Regions from separate parts of the Streptomyces afghaniensis genome, predicted to be linked through region 1. Evidence: riboswitches for the same ligand, from Rfam matches in the RefSeq annotation. Region 1 holds a riboswitch; each other region holds the start of a gene.
What was found. A riboswitch is a leader RNA that binds a small molecule or an ion and turns the genes downstream of it on or off. The one in region 1 is predicted to bind cobalamin.
Positions count from the first base shown of each region.

Region 1 (7,154 bases):
GGAGCTCCGCCCAGACGCGCTCGTGCGGCCAGTTCTCCGGGTCGTCGCCCGGCGGGCACTGGAGGTAGTAGCGGGTCACCTCCGGGCTGCGGGGCATCTGCCCGGCGAACCCCCTGGCGTGGCAGCCGAACAGCACACAGTCGGCGGACGGCGGAGCCTCGGCGAGCAGGGCCAGCCAGCCTATGCCGTAGTCGTGCCGCGCGACACGCACCCGTTCCGGCGGCAGAACGGCCCGCGTCACCCCGCGCGCCCCGTCGCAGCCGGCCACGAAGTCGCAGTGCACGGTGCGCTGTTCACCCGTCTCCGGGCAGGTGTACGACACCGACGGCCGGTCGGTGTCGATGTCGTGCACCCGCACGTCCCGGACCCCGAAGCGGATCTGCCCGCCGCGTACGTCGGCGTACTCGCGCACCAGGTCCGTCACCAGCAACGGCTGCGGGTAGACGAAGTGATGACTGCCCGTCAGCTCGGCGTAGGGGAACCGGTACCGCTCGCCGTCGAAGCGGAACTCGCACGCGGAGTGCAGCTCCGCGCGGTCCAGCAGGTTCCGGGCGAGGCCCCGCTTCTCCAGGCCCCGCACGGCCCATTCCTCGATGACTCCGGCCCGGGGCCGCTGTTCTATGAACTCCCGCGTCTCGGTCTCCAGCACCAGGCAGTCCACGGCCGCGGCCCGCAGGATGTTGCCGACGGTCAGACCGGCGGGACCGGCGCCCACTACAACGACCGGGAAGCGTTGCGGGGCGCCGGAGTTGGGAGACGGGGAGGCTTGGGTCATGCGCTCATTATGGAGGCCCCGGCCGCGCGTGGACTGTGTCAGTGGACGGGCACCTCGGTGACGGCCACCTCCCCGATGCCCCGCTCGATCTCCTCCGCGCGGGACGCCGACGCCCGGGCCCAGTAGTAGATCGCCAGGGAGAACACCGCGATGACCACGATGTCCCACCACAGTCCGATGTGTCCCTGGCCGCCGAAGCCGCCCTGCCAGGAGATGACGCCCATGCCCAGCAGGTAGACCGGCAGCCACTGGGCGGCCCTCCAGTCGAGCCGGGGCGCGTCGGGCAGGCCCTTGCGGGTGGCGTACCAGGCGTATCCGCCCAGCAGAACGTAGCCGAGGACGATGGCCACGCCCAGTCGCCACAGCGTGTCCCAGGTCGACCAGTAGATGATGAGGTTGGCCACGACGAACGACAGCGGGGAGATGACGTTCCCGCCGGGCAGGCGGTAGGGCCGTTCGCGGTGCGGCAGCCGGTCGGCGAAGACGCCGTACGCCAGCGGGGCACCCGCGTACATCAGCACGCTCGCCGAGGTGATGAAGCCGACCAGCTGCTGCCAGCTCGGGAACGGCAGGAAGCAGACCACGCCGGTCACGAAGGAGACGATCAGGCCGAACCACGGCACGCCGCGCGCGTCGGTGCGCGTGAAGATCTTCGGCGCGTAGCCGTTGCGGGCCAGGCCGTAGGAGACGCGGGAAGTGGCGGTGGTGTAGATCAGGCCGGTGCCGCCGGGGGAGACGACCGCGTCCAGGTACAGCACCACGCTCAGCCAGCCGAGCCCCAGCAGGGTGGCCAGTCCTGCCCAAGGGCCGCTGATACCGGGGTAGTCGAGCTTGGCCCAGCCGTGCGCGAAGGAGGCCAGCGGCAGGGCGGCGATGAAGACGATCTGGAGCAGGACGTAGATTCCGGCTCCGATGGCGACCGAGCCGATTGTCGCGCGGGGCAGGTCACGGGCCGGGTCGCGGCTCTCGCCCGCCAGTTGGATCGCCTGCTCGAAGCCCAGCAGGGCGAAGATGATGCCGCTGGAACTGACGGCGCTCAGCACGCCGTGGGCGCCGAACGGGGCGAAGCCGTGCTCGGTGAAGTTGCCCGGGTGGAAGTTGCCGGCCGCGATGATGAAGATCGCGGCCAGCGGCACGGCCACCTTCCACCAGGTGGCGGTGCTGTTGGTGTGCGCCAGGAGCCGCACCCCGAGGAAGTTGATCACGACGAACACGGCCATGAGGACCACGGCGACGACGAACCCGCTGGTCGTCAGCGTCCCGTCCTTGGCGTGCTGGAAACCCTGCGCCCAGTGCCAGTGACCGGCGTAGCCGATCATGGCCTCGACCTCGATCGGCGCCACGGTCGCCGCCTGGAGCCAGGAGAACCAGCCGAAGGACATGCCGGCCAGTCCGCCGAACGCGTAGTGCGGATAACGTGCCGTGCCGCCCGCGACCGGGAACATGCCGCCGAGTTCCGCGTGCACCAGGGCCAGCAGCACGATCCCGACCGCGCCGATCAGCCACGACAGAATCGCCGCGGGGCCGGCCGCCACGACCGCCTTCTCGGCTCCGTACAGCCACCCCGAGCCGATGATGGAACCGACCGACGCCCACATGAGCCCGATCAGTCCGACGTCCCGGCGCAATCCGCCCGGACCCCCCTTTACCCCCGCTGCTGCCTGGTCGACGCTCACCATGAATCAAGGGGCCTCTCATAAAAGAACTCGGTGAGTTCTGCGAGCAAGAGGCCTCAGATTAGGAATCGATTATCCAGCGGTAGAAGACGAGTTGCGCACCCTTGACCCGGCACGGGTATTTCCTGGAAAGCGCTTCAGGAATTCTGTACGCGGTGATGAGGAAGTCGTGGGATCTCGATCGCCGGGCAGCGGTCCATCACCATCTCCAGGCCCGCGGCGCGGGTCCGGTCGTACGCCGCTTCGTCGATGACGCCGAGCTGGAACCACACGGCCTGCGCGCCCTTCGCGACCGCCTCGTCCGCGACCGCGCCGGCGAGATCGCTGTTCACGAACACGTCCACGACGTCCACGTCGAAGGGGACGTCCGCCAGACTGGCGTACCCCTGCTCGCCGTGCACCGTCTCCGCCTTCGGATGCACGGGCACGACACGCTTGCCGAAGCGCTGGAGCACGGCGGCGACGCCGTACGCCGCGCGCTGCCGGTTCGACGACAGGCCCACCACGGCCCAGGTGTCGCCGAGCTCGGTGAGGATCCTGCGGACCGTTGCCTCGTCGCCGTACACCGGCGGCCTCCTCGTACGTCGCGGAAGAACTGCTGGGGACTTCCCCTGGTCCAACGGCGCAAGGCGGGCGGTGATTCCCCCGCGCCCGGCGTGATAGCTTGCCGAGGCCAGTCGAACCCATGTACGTGGGTCAGGGAATCCGGTGCGAATCCGGAACTGACGCGCAGCGGTGAGGGGGACGGGCGGGGCCTCGGCCACTGGACGGCACGTATGACGTCCGGGAAGGCGCTCCGCACCGGACGAACCCGAGTCCGAAGACCTGCTGGCGGCCCCCGCGGCCGTTCGCGGCGGGGGAGCACCGTACGACCGGGCTCCGCGATCGAGCCCTCGACGACTGAGGACTGTTTCCGTGCCCCTCGCTCGACCCGCCCGTGCCGCCGCCCTGCTCGCGGCCGGCTCCCTGCTCCTGACCGGCTGCGGCGACTCCAAGGCCACCACCGCCAAGGCCGCCGTCACCCTCGACAACTGTGGCCGCCAGGTAAGCGTCGAGGCCCCGCCGAAGCACGCCGTCTCCCTCAACCAGGGCACCACCGAGATCCTGCTCTCCCTCGGCCTCGCCGACCGTCTCGCGGGCACCGCCACCTGGACCGACCCCGTGATGAAGGGGCTGGCGAAGGCCAACGCCAACGTGCCGCGCATCGCCGACAACAACCCGTCCTTCGAACGGGTCCTGGACGCCGGCCCCGACTTCGTCGCGGCGTCCTTCGTCTCCACCCTCGGCAAGGGCGGCGTCGCCACCCGGGAGCAGTTCGAGAAGCTCGGCGTCCCCACATACGTCTCCCCGTCCGACTGCTCCGGCAAGGACAACTCCGGCGACGGCGACGGCGCGCGCGACAAGGCGCTCGGCATCGACACCATCTACGGCGAAGTACGCGACCTGTCCACCGTGTTCGGGGTGCAGGAACGGGGAGACAGGCTCGTGGCCTCCCTCCAGCGGCGCATGGCGAAGGCCACGCGGGGCATCCACGCCTCCGACGTCACTCTCCTGTACTGGTTCGCCAACTCCGAGTCGCCCTACATGGCGGGATGCTGCGGGGCGCCCGGCATCATCACCCGGGCCCTCGGCGCGAAGAACGTCTTCGACGACACGCACGAGGAGTGGCCGCAGATCAACTGGGAGACGGTCGCCGAACGCGACCCCGACGTCCTCGTCATAGGCGACCTCACCCGCAAGTCGCAGACCGCCGAGTCGGCCGCGAAGAAGATCGCCTTCCTGGAGTCCGACCCGGTCACCAGGAATATGGACGCGGTCCGGCACAAGCGGTACGTGCTGCTCAGCGGGCAGGCCATGAACCCGACCATCCGCACGGTCGAGGGCGTGGAACAGGTCGCCGCCAAGCTGCGCGAGTTCGGGCTCGTGAAGAAGTGACCGTCCGCGGGCTCGCGCTCGGTGCCGGAGGGGCCCTCCTGCTGGCCGTCTCCCTGGCCCTGGCGATCACCGTCGGCCCGGCCGACATCCGGGTCGCGGACGTCTGGTCGGTCGTCGCGGCCCACCTCGGGCTCGGCAGCTCGGACCTGACGCCGATCCGCGACGGGATCGTCTGGCAGCTGCGGCTGCCGCGCACCCTGCTCGCGGCCGTGTGCGGGGCCGGACTCGCCGTGTGCGGGGCGGTTATGCAGTCGTTGCTGCGCAACCCGCTCGCCGACCCGTTCGTACTCGGGGTGTCCTCCGGCGCCTCCACCGGCGCGGTCGTGGTCGTCGTCCTGGGCGTGGGCGGCGGTGCCGTCTCGGTGTCCGCGGGCGCGTTCCTCGGCGCCCTGGTGTCCTTCGCGCTGGTGCTGCTGCTCAGCCACACCCTCGGCGGCACCACCGACCGGGTCGTCCTCGCGGGCGTCGCCGCCATGCAGCTCTTCTCCGCGCTCACCTCCTTCGTCGTGATGACCGCCGCCGACGCCGAGACGACCCGGGGCGTGCTGTTCTGGCTCCTCGGCTCGCTCGGCGGCGCGGGCTGGACCGACGTGTGGCTGTGCCTGGCCGTCCTGGCCGTGACGCTGGTGGTGTGCCTGTCGTACGCCCGCACCCTCGACGCCTTCGCCTTCGGGCAGGACGCGGCGGCCGCGCTCGGGGTGTCCGTGGCCCGCACCCGTCTGGTGCTGCTGTGTGTCACGGCCCTGCTCACGGCCGCGCTGGTCAGCTCGGCGGGGGCGATCGGCTTCGTCGGGCTGGTCCTGCCGCACGCCGCGCGGGCACTGACCGGTCCCGGGCACGCCCGGCTGCTGCCGGTCACCGCCCTCGCCGGAGCGGTGTTCCTGGTGTGGGTGGACACCCTCGCCCGTACGGTGCTGGATCCCCAGGAGGTGCCGGTGGGAGTCGTGACGTCGCTGATCGGGGTGCCGGCGTTCGTGGTGGTGCTGTACCGGACACGGAGGGTGCGGTGAGCGGGGCAGCGGAAGCAGCGGTGTCCGGCGCCGGGCTGCGGGCCGACCGGGTCGCTCGCCGTGCCGACGGGCGCCTCATCCTCGACGGTGTCGTCCTCGCGCCGGAGACCGGCTCCACGGTCGGCCTCCTCGGTCCCAACGGCTCCGGCAAGTCCACGCTGCTGCGGCTGCTGGCCGGGCTGCTCACGCCGACCGCCGGAGTCGTCACCCTCGACGGCACGCCGCTGGGCGACCTGCCCCGCCGTACCGTCGCCCGCCGGCTCGCCGTGGTCGAGCAGCAGGCCGACACGCAGGTCGAGTTGACGGTCGGGGACGTCGTTCGGCTGGGCCGGGTGCCGCACCGCCGGGCCTGGACGCCCGGCTCGGCGGACGACGAACGGGCCGTGCGCGAGGCTCTGGAGCGCACCGGCCTCGCCGACCGGGCCGACCAGCCCTGGCACACTCTCTCGGGCGGCGAACGCCAGCGGGTGCAGATCGCCCGCGCGCTCGCCCAGGAGCCCCGGGAACTCCTCCTGGACGAGCCCACCAACCATCTCGACATCCACCACCAGCTCGACCTGCTCGCCCTGGTCACCGGCCTGCCGGTCACCACCGTCGTCGCCCTGCACGACCTCAACCTCGCGGCGATGTACTGCGACGAGGTCGTCGTCCTGAGCGAGGGGCGGGTCGTGGCGGGTGGAGCTCCGGGCGACGTCCTGACGGAGGAACTCATCGCCGAGGTGTACGGGGTGCGGGCCGCCGTCAGCCGTGAGGGCCCCGAGCAGCGGCCGCATGTGCGGTTCCTGGGGACGCTGGGCTGAGCGGCGGGTGGCGACCTGGTCCATCCGCCGCGCCATTGGTGGGGTGTTCCCGCCACGGTGGCCGGAAAAAGCCGCACATGCCTGCGTGCGCCCGCCCGCCCGGCCTACGCTCGCCTCGTGCTGCGCATCATCGACGCCCGGACCGGCGAGCCGGTCGACGCCGCTCCGGCCCGCCGGGGCCTGACCCGTGTCGAAGTTCACGCGACCGGCTCCGACCTGACGAACCTGCGGGTGCTGCTCGTGGCGGACCTGCTCGTGCGGGCGCTGGAGCTCGGCGGCACACCCGTGTGGGCCCTGCTGACCGGCGGGCACCGCCAGGCCGAGCTGCGCGCGGACGCCACGGCCCTCGGCATCCGCCCCTTCGAGGACAGCCCCGACGTCAGCGCCGGGCTGGGCGAGGCCCAGGTCGTCCATGTCACCGTCGAGGGCGGGACAGCGCCTGACGGGGTGCGGATCGCCGTCGCGCCCGTGGAGACGCCGGGACCGGCCACGTCGGCCGGCGAGCCGGCGGGGCCGGGCCTGTCGGTCGGTGAAGCGGCGAAGTCCGGTCCGCCGGGTGGCCGCCCGGCGGAGTGGGGCCCGCAGGCTCGTGAGTCGGCAGCGTCGAATCTGTCGGGTGGCCGGTCGGGTGGGCCAGGCTTGCCGGCCGGTGACTCGGCAGCGTCGAACCCGCCGGGCGGCCAGTCGGTGGGATCCGGTCCCCTGGGCGGCGTCGACCCCGCCGTCCTGCGCCTCGCCCTGCTCGCTCGGCACCACAGCGCCCCCGTCCGGCTGGAGGCGGGTGTCCTCGGCGAGGCCCAGGCCACCCTCGTCCGGTGGCGCGGTGCCGTTGCGCGTTGGGCCCGGCGGCCCTCTCGGCCCGTGCCCGACGACGTGCGCGGGCGGTTGCGCGACGCCTGGGACGACGACCTGGACGTGCCCGGGGTGCTCGACGTGCTGCGGGGCGTGGAGAACGAGC
Region 1 covers NZ_JBIRGJ010000005.1:77,692-84,845, forward strand. The annotation lists gene ACH4G3_RS19085 (4-hydroxybenzoate 3-monooxygenase) at 1-775, opposite strand, end outside; gene ACH4G3_RS19090 (APC family permease) at 814-2,454, opposite strand; gene ACH4G3_RS19095 (CoA-binding protein) at 2,589-3,017, opposite strand; cobalamin riboswitch at 3,109-3,298, shown strand; gene ACH4G3_RS19100 (ABC transporter substrate-binding protein) at 3,367-4,386, shown strand; gene ACH4G3_RS19105 (FecCD family ABC transporter permease) at 4,383-5,396, shown strand; gene ACH4G3_RS19110 (ABC transporter ATP-binding protein) at 5,417-6,196, shown strand; gene ACH4G3_RS19115 (hypothetical protein) at 6,314-7,154, shown strand, end outside.

Region 2 (7,154 bases), on a different contig from region 1:
TCACGGTGGCCCGCGCTGTCCGGAAGCTCCCACAGACACAGCGCCTGGAGCAGGCTGAGCTGTGCGTACCAGCACCGGGACTGCTGGAGCACGGTCTCCGCCTGCCGGATCAGATCGTCGCGGCTGCCCGCATAGGTGTGGGGGTGACGTTTGCGCCGGTTGGCCGCGAACTTGAAGCCCTGGGCCAGCGCGGTCTCAAGCGCGAGCGGCAGGTCGGGGTTGCCGCCGGTGCGTCGCGGATCGAGGTGCCCCAGCCACTTGATGAGACGTTCCCGGGCCTCATCACGGTGGGAGTCGTCGACGGACCCCAGGAGCATGGGGAGCATCCAGGCCCGCATCACGAACTCCCGGAGCAGTTGCACCCGTTGCTCGCGGTACTCCTGTTTGAGCTCCTGCCGTTGGCGTTGCAACTGTTCGATGAGCTCGGACGACGCAGCCGGTGAGGACGCGCGGGTGCTCCTCGCCTGTCTCATGGCCGCGGCCCACACCTCGAACCTGCTCGTCCTCCAGGCTTTCAGCTCACTGATCGTCTCGTCGTACTCCTGCATGGGGTCGCGGTGGAGATGACCGACGCGCTCACGGATCACGGCGAACGCCGCATTGCCGCCGGCGCCGAACTCCTGGGCGACGGCCAGGCGTATGGAGTACGAGGGCTCTGCTCTGCCCATCTCGAAGAGCTGGTTGTACAGCGGTGTGGTGTCGACCCTGTCGGAGGTCGCGCGCAGTGCCGCGCCGAGTTGCTTGAGCAGTCCGAGCTTCGCGTCCTCAAGAGAGCGCCGGTCCCCCTTGATGGCGGCCCAGCGGCCGTGCACCGCGCCGACGATGTCGCCCAGCAGGCCCGGATTGCGTTCCACGCTCTCGATCTCGAGGGACGCCGAGTAGAGGTCGAGGGCCTTCGGGTCGTCGGTACGGCGGTTCGCGGCCGCGCACAGCCGCTGGGCCATGGGCCGCCCGTGCACGGGAACCTGCCGCCGCAACTCCTTCATCTGCTTCTTGACCTCGGCCTTGATACTGCCTCCCTCCGCCGAGGCCCTGGCCCACCGCCGACGGGACAGCAACACCAGTGCGGTGAGCAACTCCCGGCTGGGACCCGGCGGGCGCAGCGCCTGCTCGATCAGCTCTCCGGCATCGGACTCCCCCTGGTGATACAGCATCCGGAAGCCGAAGTAGGCCTGCATGATGCTGTGCGGGAAGCGGACCTTCTTCTCCTGCCCCTCCACCAGCTTCAGTCTGTTCGCGTTGCTCGCGAAGCGGGCGAGCGTGGCGTGGCACTGAGCCATGTTCCCCTCGCGCAGTCGCTTGCTCTCCTCATCGCTCAGCCGGGCGCAGAGCGCGTTCCAGATCTGTTCCCGGTGCCACTCGGTGAAGGTGTTCCCCCGCTTGCCGTACCGGTCGAAGCCGCGTGCCTTGCCCCACAGGTGCTCGGCGCGGGCCGTCGTCCGCCGCGCCGCATTGGGGTGGACGTCCTGGTCCAGCAGCTCCGCGAAGCCGACCTCCAGCTTGTCCTGGAGCAGTCCGATGCACGCGAGTGCCGAGACCACCTCGATGGTGTCGCGACGCTCCTGCGGGCCCAACGAGACGTCGTCGCGCAGCCGGCCGTCCCACAGGGCGCGTTCCCACGTCTCGAGAAGCCACAGTCGCAGCGTGCTGCGGTCCAGGCTTCGGGTGTCCAGCCGGAGCGGGTCGTTGCGCGGACGGTCCCGTTCCAGGGCGCCGCGGTCGTGCAGTTCACGAGCGATCTTCAGGTAGATGGGCGATTCGGTGACCTCCGCCGTCTCCACGATCCAGTCGATGCGGCGCTCGTCCGTGTCCGGTACGCGCACCTCGACGAAGTGCAACGCTTCCTCCTCGCTGAGCGGTTCCAGCTCGACGATGGCGGCGGGTGTGGTCTCCAGCGGACTGTGCGGCCGGGACGCGATGACGAGTGGCAGTTTCTCCTCGTGGGCGCGCTCGATGGCCTGCCGGATGATGTTGTCCCGGTCCTCCTGCAGGCTGTCGTCGAGAACAGCCTCCTCCAGGCCGTCGGCGATGACGACCACCTTGTCGTCGGCGAGCAGTTGCTGCCAGACCCGCTCGTTCTTGGTGCGAGCCAGGATGCCCTGGGGTGCCTCCTCGAAGAAGCGCTGCTTGGCCATGCGCTCGAAGTTCAGGTCGGCTCCGTCCGCGTCCCTCAGCCGGATGGGCACGGGGACGGCAGACTGCCGGGCCAGGAGTTCGGTGAGCCGCACCAGGACGGCGGTCTTCCCCGTGCCGACGCCGCCGACGAGCAGATAGGGCCTGCGGGTGTCGCGCTTGCGCAGGCGCTGGGCGATGACCTGGGCGACCTCCTCGCGGCCCACGATCTCAGCGATGTCCGGCCCGGCGGTGAGGACCAGTCTGTGGGGATGCTTACGTGCCTTGCGGAGGTAGCGCCGCTTGGTCCAGCTGTACCAGAAGAACAGGAAGAGCGCGGCGGCGATCGAGGCGGTGAGGATCGGACCGACGAAACGAACGACGGCTTCGAACCCTTCGTTGTTCTTCCGCCACTTCTCGAACGAGGTCGTCTTCTCCGTGGCCAGGATCCACAGGCCCTCCCCGCACCAGGCGAGGACCGCGAGCGCGGCGAGCAACCAGACGATCCTGGTCGCGTTGGTGTAGGAGAACCACCTGCGCCACTTCCTGGAACGCGTGGTGTCCCGACGGGCCTCCAGACGGATCGTCAGCGTGTGCCAATAGCCCAGGAAGACGCGGCGCACGTGGTTCCCCGCCCGTCTCACATTCAGGGTCGCCATCGGCGCGTTACGCGGCCGCTCCTTGCCTGGCGGGTGACGGACAACCCTCGTCATCGTGCGTTCTCCTTCCGAGAGCCATCTCGGGTCGGAGGCCTCGGACGCCGGCACCTACTTCCATGGAAACACTCGACGAACCTCCCGCAACCCGAAAACCCCGGCGCCCGGTACGGCTGCCCTCCGGCAGACTCGGCCCCATGGACATCCTCATCCGACAGGCGGAACCCGGCGAATACGAGACCCTCGGCGAGATCACCGCCCAGGCCTACGTCCAGGACGGCCTCCTCGCTTTCGGCGAGAGCGACTGGTACCTGGCCGAACTGAAGGACGTGGCCAAGCGCGCGGCAGCCGCCGAGGTCCTGGTGGCCACGGAGAACGACACCATCCTCGGCGGCGTCACCTTCGTCCCGGCCGGCGGTCCCATGGCCGACATCGCCCGCCCCTCGGAGGCCGAGATACGGATGCTCGCCGTCGCCCACGAGGCCCGCGGCCGCGGCGCCGGAGAGGCCCTCGTCCGCGCCTGCGTCGACCGCGCCCGTGCGACGGACGGCTGTGTCCGCGTCGTCCTGTCGACACAGCGCACCATGCACGCCGCCCACCGCATCTACGAACGTCTCGGCTTCGTCCGTGTCCCGGAGCGCGACTGGAACCCGATTCCGGAGCTCGACGACATCACTCTCCTCACCTACGAGTTGACGCTGTGAAACCGTCGCGACACTACATCTAGGGGTGCTTTCGCCACCCGGCACAAGATGTATGCTCATGCTCGCTGTCGCCGCAGGGGAATCCGGTGCGAATCCGGAACTGTCCCGCAACGGTGTACCCATGCCTTTTTCATGCCTGCATGGGAGTCAGTCCGAGGACCTGCCGACAGCGCGCCCGGCCGTCCGGCCGGTGCGCATTGACGTCCGGGCCTCGTGGAATGGGCCGGTGGACGCGACGCCGCGTGCGCTCGCGTGCTGCCCCCTGCCCTGTGCGAGGCCCCCGTGCCGAGCGAGGGAGAGCCCCACGTGACCATCGCGCCAGCCGATCCGGTCTCAGCCGCCGAAAAAGAGCACGACGGTCCCGGTGCCGCGCTGCTGCGGACCCTGACCGAGCTGACCGCCGACCTCCCCGACGCCGACCCCGGCCGGGTCGCCGCCGCCGCGCTGCGCGGCCGCTCCGCGCGAGCCGACGAGTCGGAGTTGCGCGACCTGGCGACCGAGGCGGCCGCCGGCCTCATCTCCGAGGATCCCGCCTACTCCCGGCTGGCCGCGCGCCTGCTGACGATCGGGATCCGCGCCGAGGCCGCCTCACAGGGCGTCACGTGCTTCACCGAGTCCGTGGCCGTCGGGCACCGGGAGGGTCTCATCGCCGACCGGACCGCCGAGTTCGTGCGCCTCCACGCCGCCCGTCTCGACGCCCTGATCGACACGGCCGCCGACGACCGCTTCGGCTACTTCGGCCTGCGCACGCTGCACAGCCGCTATCTGCTCCGGCACCCGATCAGCCGCAAGGTGATCGAGACGCCCCAGCACTTCATGCTGCGCGTGGCCGCCGGACTCGCCGAGGACGACACCCGCCGCTCCGTCGACGAAGTCGCCGCGCTCTACGGGCTCATGAGCCGGCTCGACTACCTCCCCTCCTCCCCCACCCTCTTCAACTCCGGCACGCGGCACCCCCAGATGTCGTCCTGCTACCTCCTCGACTCCCCCAAGGACGAGCTGGACTCGATCTACGACCGCTACCACCAGGTGGCGCGGCTGTCGAAGCACGCCGGCGGCATCGGCATCGCGTACTCCCGTATCCGTGCCCGCGGTTCGCTGATCCGCGGCACCAACGGCCACTCCAACGGCATCGTCCCGTTCCTGAAGACCCTCGACGCCTCGGTCGCCGCCGTGAACCAGGGAGGCCGCCGCAAGGGCGCCGCCGCGGTCTACCTGGAGACCTGGCACTCCGACATCGAGGAGTTCCTGGAGCTGCGCGACAACACCGGCGAGGACGCCCGCCGCACGCACAACCTGAACCTCGCCCACTGGGTGCCCGACGAGTTCATGCGGCGCGTGAACGCCGACGCGCAGTGGTCGCTGTTCTCCCCTTCGGACGTGCCCGACCTGGTCGACCTGTGGGGCGAGGAGTTCGACGCCGCGTACCGGGCGGCCGAGGCGAAGGGTCTCGCGAAGAAGACCCTGCCGGCCCGCGAGTTGTACGGCCGCATGATGCGCACCCTGGCGCAGACCGGCAACGGCTGGATGACCTTCAAGGACGCAGCCAACCGCACCGCCAACCAGACGGCCGAGCCGGGCCACGTCGTCCACTCCTCCAATCTCTGCACGGAGATCCTGGAGGTCACCAGCGACGGGGAGACGGCGGTCTGCAACCTGGGGTCGGTCAACCTCGGCGCGCTCGTCGACCAGGCCGGCGGGGACATCGACTGGGAGCGGCTGGACGAGACCGTCCGCACGGCCGTCACGTTCCTCGACCGGGTCGTGGACATCAACTTCTACCCGACCGAGCAGGCAGGCCGTTCCAACGCCCGGTGGCGTCCCGTCGGCCTCGGGGTCATGGGCCTGCAGGACGTCTTCTTCAAGCTGCGCCTGCCCTTCGACTCGCCGGAGGCCAAGCGGCTCTCCACCCGCATCGCCGAGCGCATGATGCTCGCCGCCTACGAGGCCTCGGCCGACCTCGCCGAGCGCAACGGCCCGTTGCCGGCCTGGGAGAAGACCCGTACGGCCAAGGGCGTGCTCCACCCCGACCACTACGACGTGGAGCTGACCTGGCCGGAGCGCTGGGCCGCCCTGCGCGAGCGCGTCGCCGTGACGGGCATGCGCAACTCCCTGCTCCTCGCCATCGCGCCGACGGCCACCATCGCCTCCATCGCGGGCGTGTACGAGTGCATCGAGCCGCAGGTGTCCAACCTGTTCAAGCGCGAGACGCTGTCGGGTGAGTTCCTCCAGGTCAACTCCTACCTGGTGCAGGAGCTGAAGCGGCTCGGCGTGTGGGACGCCCGCAGCCGGGAGGCCCTGCGCGAGGCGAACGGCTCGGTGCAGGGCTTCGCCTGGATCCCCGAGGACGTGCGCGCCCTCTACCGCACGGCGTGGGAGATCCCGCAGCGCGGCCTGATCGACATGGCGGCGGCCAGGACCCCGTTCCTGGACCAGTCCCAGTCCCTGAACCTCTTCCTGGAGACGCCGACCATCGGCAAGCTCTCCTCGATGTACGCCTACGCCTGGAAGTCCGGGCTGAAGACCACGTACTACCTGCGTTCGCGCCCGGCGACCCGCATCGCCCGCGCCGCCCAGGCCACCGTCCCCGCGCAGGCCACCCCGGATCCCGAAGCGGTCGCCTGCTCCCTGGAAAACCCCGAGTCCTGCGAGGCCTGCCAGTAATGAGCACCCAGAACCTTCTCGACCCCGGCTTCGAGCTCACCCTGCGTCCCATGCGCTACCCGGACTTCTACGAGCGCTACCGGGACGCCATCAAGAACACCTGGACCGTGGAGGAGGTCGACCTCCACTCGGACGTCGCCGACCTCGCCAAGCTCTCCCCCGCCGAGCAGCACCTGATCGGCCGCCTGGTCGCCTTCTTCGCGACGGGCGACTCGATCGTCGCGAACAACCTGGTGCTGACGCTGTACAAGCACATCAACTCCCCCGAGGCCCGGCTGTACCTGAGCCGGCAGCTCTTCGAGGAGGCCGTGCACGTCCAGTTCTATCTGACGCTCCTGGACACCTACCTCCCCGACCACGACGACCGGGCGGCGGCCTTCGCGGCCGTCGAGAACATCCCCTCCATCCGCGAGAAGGCCGGGTTCTGCTTCAAGTGGATGGACTCGGTCGACCAGCTCGACCGGCTTCAGACGCAGGCCGACCGCCGCCGTTTCCTGCTGAACCTGATCTGCTTCGCCGCGTGCATCGAGGGCCTGTTCTTCTACGGTGCCTTCGCCTACGTGTACTGGTTCCGCAGCCGGGGCCTGCTGCACGGCCTGGCCACCGGCACCAACTGGGTGTTCCGCGACGAGACGATGCACATGTCGTTCGCCTTCGACGTGGTCGACACCGTCCGCAAGGAGGAGCCGGAGCTGTTCGACGACCGGCTCCGGCAGGAGGTGACGGACATGCTCCGCGAGGCCGTCGAGGCCGAGCTGCAGTTCGCGCGCGACCTGTGCGGTGACGGCCTCCCGGGCATGAACACCGAGTCGATGCGGCAGTACCTGGAGTGCGTCGCCGACCAGCGGCTCACCCGCCTGGGCTTCGCTCCGGTGTACGGCTCCGAGAACCCCTTCTCCTTCATGGAGCTCCAGGGGGTTCAGGAGCTGACCAACTTCTTCGAGCGGCGGCCCTCCGCGTACCAGGTGGCGGTGGAGGGCACCGTCGACCTGGACGAGGACTTCTGAGCCGGTACACC
Region 2 covers NZ_JBIRGJ010000010.1:233,390-240,543, reverse strand. The annotation lists gene ACH4G3_RS35405 (NACHT domain-containing protein) at 1-2,735, opposite strand, end outside; gene ACH4G3_RS35400 (GNAT family N-acetyltransferase) at 2,966-3,472, shown strand; cobalamin riboswitch at 3,525-3,654, shown strand; gene ACH4G3_RS35395 (ribonucleoside-diphosphate reductase subunit alpha) at 3,779-6,136, shown strand; gene ACH4G3_RS35390 (ribonucleotide-diphosphate reductase subunit beta) at 6,136-7,143, shown strand.
Region 2: it holds a riboswitch for cobalamin, as region 1 does, so the genes downstream of both, ACH4G3_RS35395 (ribonucleoside-diphosphate reductase subunit alpha) here and ACH4G3_RS19100 (ABC transporter substrate-binding protein) in region 1, are expected to answer to the same signal.

Region 3 (7,154 bases), 600 kb from region 1:
TCGCTCATGTCAGCGGCCTTTCCAGTACGAAGGTGAGGACGGCCAGCGCCGCGAGGAGTACGCAACTGGCCGTCGTGAAGCGGACGGAGACCCGGGCCTCGGGCACCAGGACGCGCAGGGTGCCGTCGTAGCCGCGCCCGGCGAGACCGGCCTGGAGGCGGACCGCCCGGTCGAAGGCCCGGACGAAGGCGGTGGCCCCGAGACCGCCCAGGGAACGCCAGGCGGCGGCCCGCGTGGTGTGCCCGAGCCGGGCCGCCTGCGCGTCACGGACCCGGCGCACGGAGTCCAGCAGCAGGAAACTCATCCGGTACGTCACGAGCGCCACGTCGACGACCGGCGCCGGCACCCCGGCCCGGACCAGCCGCGGCAACAGGTCGGACATGGGCGTGGTGAACGCGAACAGCAGCACCCCCAGGGATGCCGCCGAGGTGCGCAGCAGCAACTCCCCGGCCCGGACCGGCCCGTCACCGGCGAGCGAGACGAAGCCGCCCGGCCCGCCGACCTGCACGAGCAGGGTCAGCGCGCCGGTCACGCAGAAACCCAGCGGCACCCGGTAGGCCCGCCACAGCCGGCGCCAGGGCACGCCCGCCGGACCCAGCAGCACCACCAGGGCGGTCAGCAGCACCAGAGCCGCGCCCGGCCAGGGCGGCAGCGAGATCGCCAGCAGGGTCAGACCCAGCCCGAGCACGGCCTTGTCCACGGGATGGCGGCGGCGCCAGCGACTGCTGTGCGCCGCCGCGTCGATCGGCAGCACGCGGCTCAGGCCCCTTCGGCCGTGGACTCCTCGGCCGTGCCCCCGGCCGCCCGGCTCCCGGAGTCCCGCTCCCGCTCCAGCGCCCGCTGCTCACCCTGCCGCCTGCCCCGGCGCAGGCCGAAGTAGTAGGCGAGGACACCGGCGCCGAGGGCCGCCTGGAGGGAGAACAGCGCCGACTCGATCTCACCGGACGGCGGCTCGTACAGGGGCGAGAACCAGGGCTTGTAGTCCGGCTCGATCTCGGTGATCGCCGTCTCGGCCTCGCCGTCGGAGCCCGCGAACGGCTCCTTCTTGTGGTCGCCGAGGCCGAGCGCGAGCGGCAGCACGGCGAGCGCGGCCACGGCGAGCAGCAGCAGGAGGTTGATCTTCGTGTTCCTGCTCATCGGGCCACCGCCTCGGTCTCGCTCCGGGACTCCTTCGCGGCCAGGAGCACACCCAGCCGGGTCAGTTCGCCCTTGCTGGACTGCACCAGCAGCCGCATCACGAGCACCGTCAGCAGTCCCTCGCTCACCGCGAGCGGGATCTGGGTGACGGCGAAGATGGAGCCGAACTTGCCGAGCGCGCCCAGGAACCCGCTGCCCGGGTCGGGGAACGCGAGCGCGAGCTGCACGCTGGTGACGCAGTAGGTGGACAGGTCGGCGACGAACGCGGCGAAGAACACGGCGACCATCAGCGGCACGCCGTAGCGGCGCAGCAGGCGGTACACCGCGTAGCCGGCCCAGGGCCCGACGATCGCCATGGAGAAGACGTTGGCGCCGAGCGTCGTCAGACCGCCGTGCGCGAGCAGCAGCGCCTGGAAGAGCAGGGTGATGGTGCCCAGCACCGCCATGACGGGGGGCCGGAACAGGATGGCTCCCAGGCCCGTGCCGGTGGGGTGGGAGCAGCTGCCGGTGACGGACGGCAGTTTCAGCGCGGACAGGACGAACGTGAAGGCGCCCGAGGCGCCGAGGAGCAGGGTGCTCTCGGGGTGCTCGCGCACCTCACGGGTGAGCGACCGGACTCCGTGGAGGACGAACGGCGCAGACGCGGCGCCCCAGGCGACCGCGTGCGCCGGCGGCAGGAAACCCTCGGCAATGTGCATGGCTCAGCAGACCCTCTCCAGCACCTCGTGGATGGTTGACGCGCCTTGGCCGGTCTCCTGGCTCACGGGTCCCACCGCCCGTACTCCGCCTTCCCGGGTCCGTGAGAACCCAGTGGCTGCCCGCTAGGGCTGGAGCCGGACTTCCCGATCACAGTGGCGAGGGCCGCACCGGCATCACACCGGATTTCCCGTTCACCAAGGCGTGGTGACAGTAATGCCGAGATAAGGGCCATGACAAGCCAGCCGAGGGGGCGCGCGGAAGGGCGCGTGAGGGGGCCACCGCTCACACACCGGCGCAGGACGGCTCAGTCGTCACCCTCGTCGTCCTCGTCCTCCCCGTTCCCCCACGAGCGCGGAGCCTGTTCCTGCTTGGGCTTGTCCGTCTCCTCCGGCGGGCTGCTGTTGGTCTCCTGCGCCGGGCTCTCGGGGGCGCTCGTCGCTTCGGCGGGGGCCGGGGAATCGGGTGCCGTGGTGGAGGGGGTGACATCGGCCACTGCGCCGGCGGTCGGAGTCGTGGCGGCCGCCGGGGCGGAGGCCAGAGGATCGGCGGAGTCGGCGGAGTCGCCGGGCGAGGGGGCGGCCGGGCTGCTCGCGGACGGGGACGCGTCGGGTTCCGTGCCCTCCGTCGCGGTGTTGTCGGGCGAGAACCACAGCATGCCGGCGAGCATCGCGGCGAGGAAGACGGCCGCCGCGGCCACCACCGCTGCCGTTCTCCGGTGGTCGCCGAGACCGCTGCGGGGCGCGGCGCGACGGGAACGCCCGCCCCGGGCGGTGCGAGACCCCGTGGGCAGCGCGTACGTGGCCGGGGCGCCGCTGTCGGCTGCCGCGTACGGTCTCGGCCCGGCGGACGGCACCGGGGACGCCGCCTCCGGCAGCGGCTCGGGCAGCCCCCGCCAGGCGCCGCCGGCGAACCACTCGGCGGCCTGCTGCGCCGTGGGCCGGTCCTCGGGCTGCTTGGCGAGCAGGGCGAGGAGGTAGCTCTCAAAGGCGGGCGGCAGACCGGCGACACCGAGTTCGCGGGGCGGTACGGGGGCGTTGTCGAGATGCTGGTGGAGGAGTGCGACGGCGGTGTCGGCCTGGAACGGCGGGCGGCCGCTGAGGAGCTGGTAGAGCACGCACCCCAGGGAGTACATGTCGGAAGCGGGACCCGCGGGCCGGCCCAGGGCCCGTTCGGGCGCGAGGTAGAGGCCCGTGCCGACGATCTGACCGGTGGCGGTGAGCGCGGCGCCCGGGTCGTCGAGGAAGCGCGCGATGCCGAAGTCGCCGATCTTCAGCGTGCCGCCCGCGTCCAGCAGGAGGTTGGCGGGTTTGACGTCCCGGTGCACGATGCCCTGCTGGTGCGCGGCGGCGAGCCCGGCGGCGGCCTGCGCGGCGAGTCGGGCCACGCGCTCGGCGGGAAGCGCGCCCGAGACGGACAGCACCCGGGCGAGGCTGTCGCCCTCGACCAGCTCCATCACCAGGTACAGCCGGTTGTCGTACTCGCCGAAGTCCAGGACCCCTACCAGGTTGGGGTGGTTGAGACGCCCGGCCGTCTGGGCCTCCAGGCGGAACCGGGAGGCCGCCGTGGCGTCGGTGTCCTGGGGCAGCAGCAGCTTGACGGCCACCGCTCTGGCGAGTGTCTCGTCGTACGCACGCCAGACCTCGCCCATTCCGCCGCGCCCGATCTCAACGTCCAGCCGGTAGCGGCCCGCTAGCAGCACTCGTCCTCGTCCTATGCTCGTGGGAAGGTCCTCGCCGCAGGCCGCAACTCCCCGCGTCGGAGCGGGGGTTGGTGGGGGGTGCCGCAGCCGACCCAGGATACTGGCGTCGCGTGACCACAGTTCCCCGGTGCGGTGTCGTGGGACGGTACGGTCCCGGAAAACGGGGAGCGGAGTCCCGTCCCACCGGGGTGACGCTGCGGCGCGCGTGGTTGCCGCGACTTTCCTCAGTGCCGCCGGGCGCCGGATCGGACCGCCGCTGCCTCCTCCCTCGCCTCCCTGCGTTCTGCGCGTGCGGCCGGGTTTCCGCGTGCCCGGCTTCCGCGTCTGCGGGTGTTGTGGTCGGGCCGCCGCGCGCCCGGCTTCCGGGCCTGCGTGTGCGGTCGGGCCGCCGCGCGCCGCCCCTGCGGTGGGCCTGTGGTCAGGTCGCCGCGCGCCCGCGGCTGCGCCCGGCCTGTGGCCGGGCCGCCGCGCGCCCGCCCCCCCCGCCTCCCCCGTGCCGTCAGGCCGCCGTGCCCGCCGCCTGCGCCCGTTCCTCCCGGCGCGGCAGCAGTGCCACCGCCAGGGCCGGTACCGCCGCCAGGACCAGCCAGGGCACGGCGGCCGGGAGGCCCGTGTCGAGCAGGGAGCCGGTGGCCGCGCTGCCGGCGAGGACGATCAGGCCCGAGACCGACGACAGCGCACCCATGTAGAGGCCGATCCGGCCCTCCTCGGCGAGGTCGGGCACCCAGGCGCGGGCCGCGGGCACGACCAGCATCTGCCCCACGGTGAGCAGTACGACGAAGCCCGCGGCCGGCAGCAGCCCGGCGGTACCGGTCCAGCCGGCGGGGCGCGCCGCGGCGACCACCGCGAAACCGGACGCGATCAGCAGCAGCCCGGCGGTCATGGAACGGCGCAGGCCGAGCCGGTCGCCCGCCCAGCGGGTCACCGGCAGCTGTGCGCACACCACCAGCACCGAGGACAGGGCGAACAGCCAGGACAGCGGCGCCTGGGAGCCCGCCGCACGCTGCACCTCGTCCGGCAGGGCCAGATACAGCTGGTTGTAGGCGAGCAGGTACGTGCCGTACGCGCAGCACAGGGCCAGGAAGCGGCGGTTGCGCAGCAGCAGGCGCGCCCCGCCCCGCTCCCGGACGCGTACCCTGCCGGGAATGTGCTGCGGCATCAGCCACACGTGCCCGGCGAGGACGAGCACGAACACCGCGGCACCCGCGAGGCACGCGGTGCGGAAGTCGACGGCGAGCAGCAGCGCGCCGAGCAGCGGTCCGACGAAGGCCCCGGCCTGGCCCGCCACGCTGAACAGGCCGAGGAGACGGGTGCGTGAGCCGTGTCCTTCCTCCTCCCAGACCACCGCCTGGCGGGCCACCTCGGACTCCACGGCGGGGGAGAACAGCGCGGCGGCGAAGCCGATCACCAGCACGGCGCCGATCACCGTCCAGCTCGCCTGCGCGTACCCGAGCCACGCGAACCCGGCGATCCGCAGTACGCAGCCGGCCAGCACGACCGGGCGTACGCCGTAGCGGTCGACGAGCGAGCCGCCGACCACGAACAGGCCCTGCTGGCTGAAGGTGCGCAGACCGAGGACGAAGCCGACCAGCCAGCCCGCCATGCCGATCGCGGTGCCGAGGTGCTCGGCGAGGAACGGCAGCACGGCGTAGAAGCCGATGTTGAAGGCGAGCTGGGTCACGATCAGCAGCCGCAGCAGCGGGGAGAGTTCCCGCCAGAGTCTCCAGGTGCTCTCGCGCGTGGCCCCGGGCGTCGCGCCGTCGGGTGTCTCGTCGCCGGACGTCGGGGCGGCCCGGCGGGCCAGGACGCGGGATATGAGGCCTGTCATCGTTCTTCTCTCGGTGAGCGGGACGCGGGGGTCAGGAGGGCGTCACCACGGTTCGGCCGCTGCCGCGGTGCGGGCACGACCCGGTCGCCGGGCGGCCCCGCCGGGCGACCGGCCCGCCGCCCACGCCGCCGGGGCGGTCGTACGCCGCCGGCGGCCGTCACCGCGAGCGCACCCAGCAGGGCGAGTACGGCGGCCGGGAAGAGGACGGCCCACGGGGCGCGTTCGGCGTACGGCTGGTTCTCGGCGAGCAGCAGGCCCCATTCGGGGGACGGCGGCTGCGCGCCCAGGCCGAGGAAGCCGAGCGCGGCGAGGCTCAACGCGACGCCGGGGAGCCGGAGCAGGGCGTGCCGGGCCACCGGCGGCAGCACCGCGGGCAGCAGTTCGTGCCGGAGCAGATACCAGCGCCCGGCGCCCAGCGCGCGGGTGGCGGCCAGGTGGGTGGTCGCCCGCTCCTGGCGCAGCAGGGAGGACGTGTGGGCGGCCAGCGGGGACCAGGCCACGACGCCGACGGCCAGGGCGGGCGCCCAGGGGCCGCTGCCCGTGACGCCGGTGACGAGGAGCCCGGCCAGGACGGGCGGTACGGCACTGACGGTGTCGACCAGCGGCCCGGACAGCCGCGGCAGCAGCCCCAGCAGCAGCCCGGCCACGAGGGCGGCGGCGCTCACCGCGAGCGCCGTGCCGAGGGTGTTCAGCGCTCCGTCCGCGACACGGGCGAGGACGTCCCGGCCCAGCGCGTCCGTCCCGAACGGGTGCGCGGGGGAGGGGGCTTGCAGCCGGGCGAGGGTGTCCAGGGCGAGCGCGTCGCGCGGCAGACCGATGCCGATGACCGCGGCGAGCAGCGCCCCGTACAGCAGGGGCAGGGCGCGGGGCGCGGGCGGGGCCGGCCGGTGCAGGGAGGACAGGGCGCCGTCGCGCAGCGCGGGCCCGATCAGCAGCCGGGCCGTGAGCCTGGCGAGGACGCCGGCGGTGGCCGCGAGCAGGACCAGGGCGAGCGTGCCGGTCTGCAGGACGGGCAGGTCCTGGGCGAGCGCGGACTGCAGGGTGAGCCGGCCCAGGCCCGGGATGTCGAAGATCTGCTCGACGGCGACCGAGCCGCCGGTCAGACCGACCACGAACAGGCCCAGGTTGGGCAGCAGCCCGGGCACACAGCGGCGCACCGCCCGCCGCGCCACGGACTTCGGCGGAACACCGCGGGCCGCGGCGGCCAGCGCCCACGGTTCGGCGAACGCGCCGGGCAGCAGGTCGTCCAGCGTCCGCCCGAGGACCGCGCCGGCCGGCAGGCCGAGGGCCAGCGAGGGCAGCACCATCCACTGCGGCCCGTACCAGCCGAGGGCCGGCAGCCAGCCCAGCTGCACGCCGATCACCGAGGCGAGCACCGAGGCGACGAGGAACTCGGGCAGCGCGGCCAGCACCGCGGTCGCCGTGCCGCCGGCCCCGCGCGTGGCGAGCCGGCCCCGCGAGCCGAGCCGGAGTGTACGGGCGCACACGACCGTCACCGTGACCGCGGCGACGACGATGGCGCCGGTCATCAGCAGCAACGACACGCCGAGCGCCTGCGCGACAGAAGGCAGCACTTGGGCGCCGGACACCCACGATGTGCCCGCGTCCCCGCGCAGCAGCCCGCCCAGCCAGCGGCCGAGCAGCACCAATGGGCCGTCGTCGAGCCCGAGTTGGTCACGGATGGCGCGCAGCGTCCCGGGGTCCGGGTCGCGGTCGGCCGAGCGGGCCTTCAGCACGGTCAGCGCCGGGTCGGTGCGCGACAGCCACGGCAGCAGGCCGATCGCGCCCACC
Region 3 covers NZ_JBIRGJ010000005.1:675,906-683,059, forward strand. The annotation lists gene ACH4G3_RS21610 (energy-coupling factor ABC transporter ATP-binding protein) at 1-8, opposite strand, end outside; gene cbiQ (cobalt ECF transporter T component CbiQ) at 5-754, opposite strand; gene ACH4G3_RS21620 (energy-coupling factor ABC transporter substrate-binding protein) at 760-1,137, opposite strand; gene ACH4G3_RS21625 (energy-coupling factor ABC transporter permease) at 1,134-1,835, opposite strand; cobalamin riboswitch at 1,866-2,050, opposite strand; gene ACH4G3_RS21630 (serine/threonine-protein kinase) at 2,141-3,535, opposite strand; gene ACH4G3_RS21635 (MDR family MFS transporter) at 4,035-5,363, opposite strand; gene ACH4G3_RS21640 (ABC transporter permease subunit) at 5,360-7,154, opposite strand, start outside.
Region 3: it holds a riboswitch for cobalamin, as region 1 does, so the genes downstream of both, ACH4G3_RS21625 (energy-coupling factor ABC transporter permease) here and ACH4G3_RS19100 (ABC transporter substrate-binding protein) in region 1, are expected to answer to the same signal.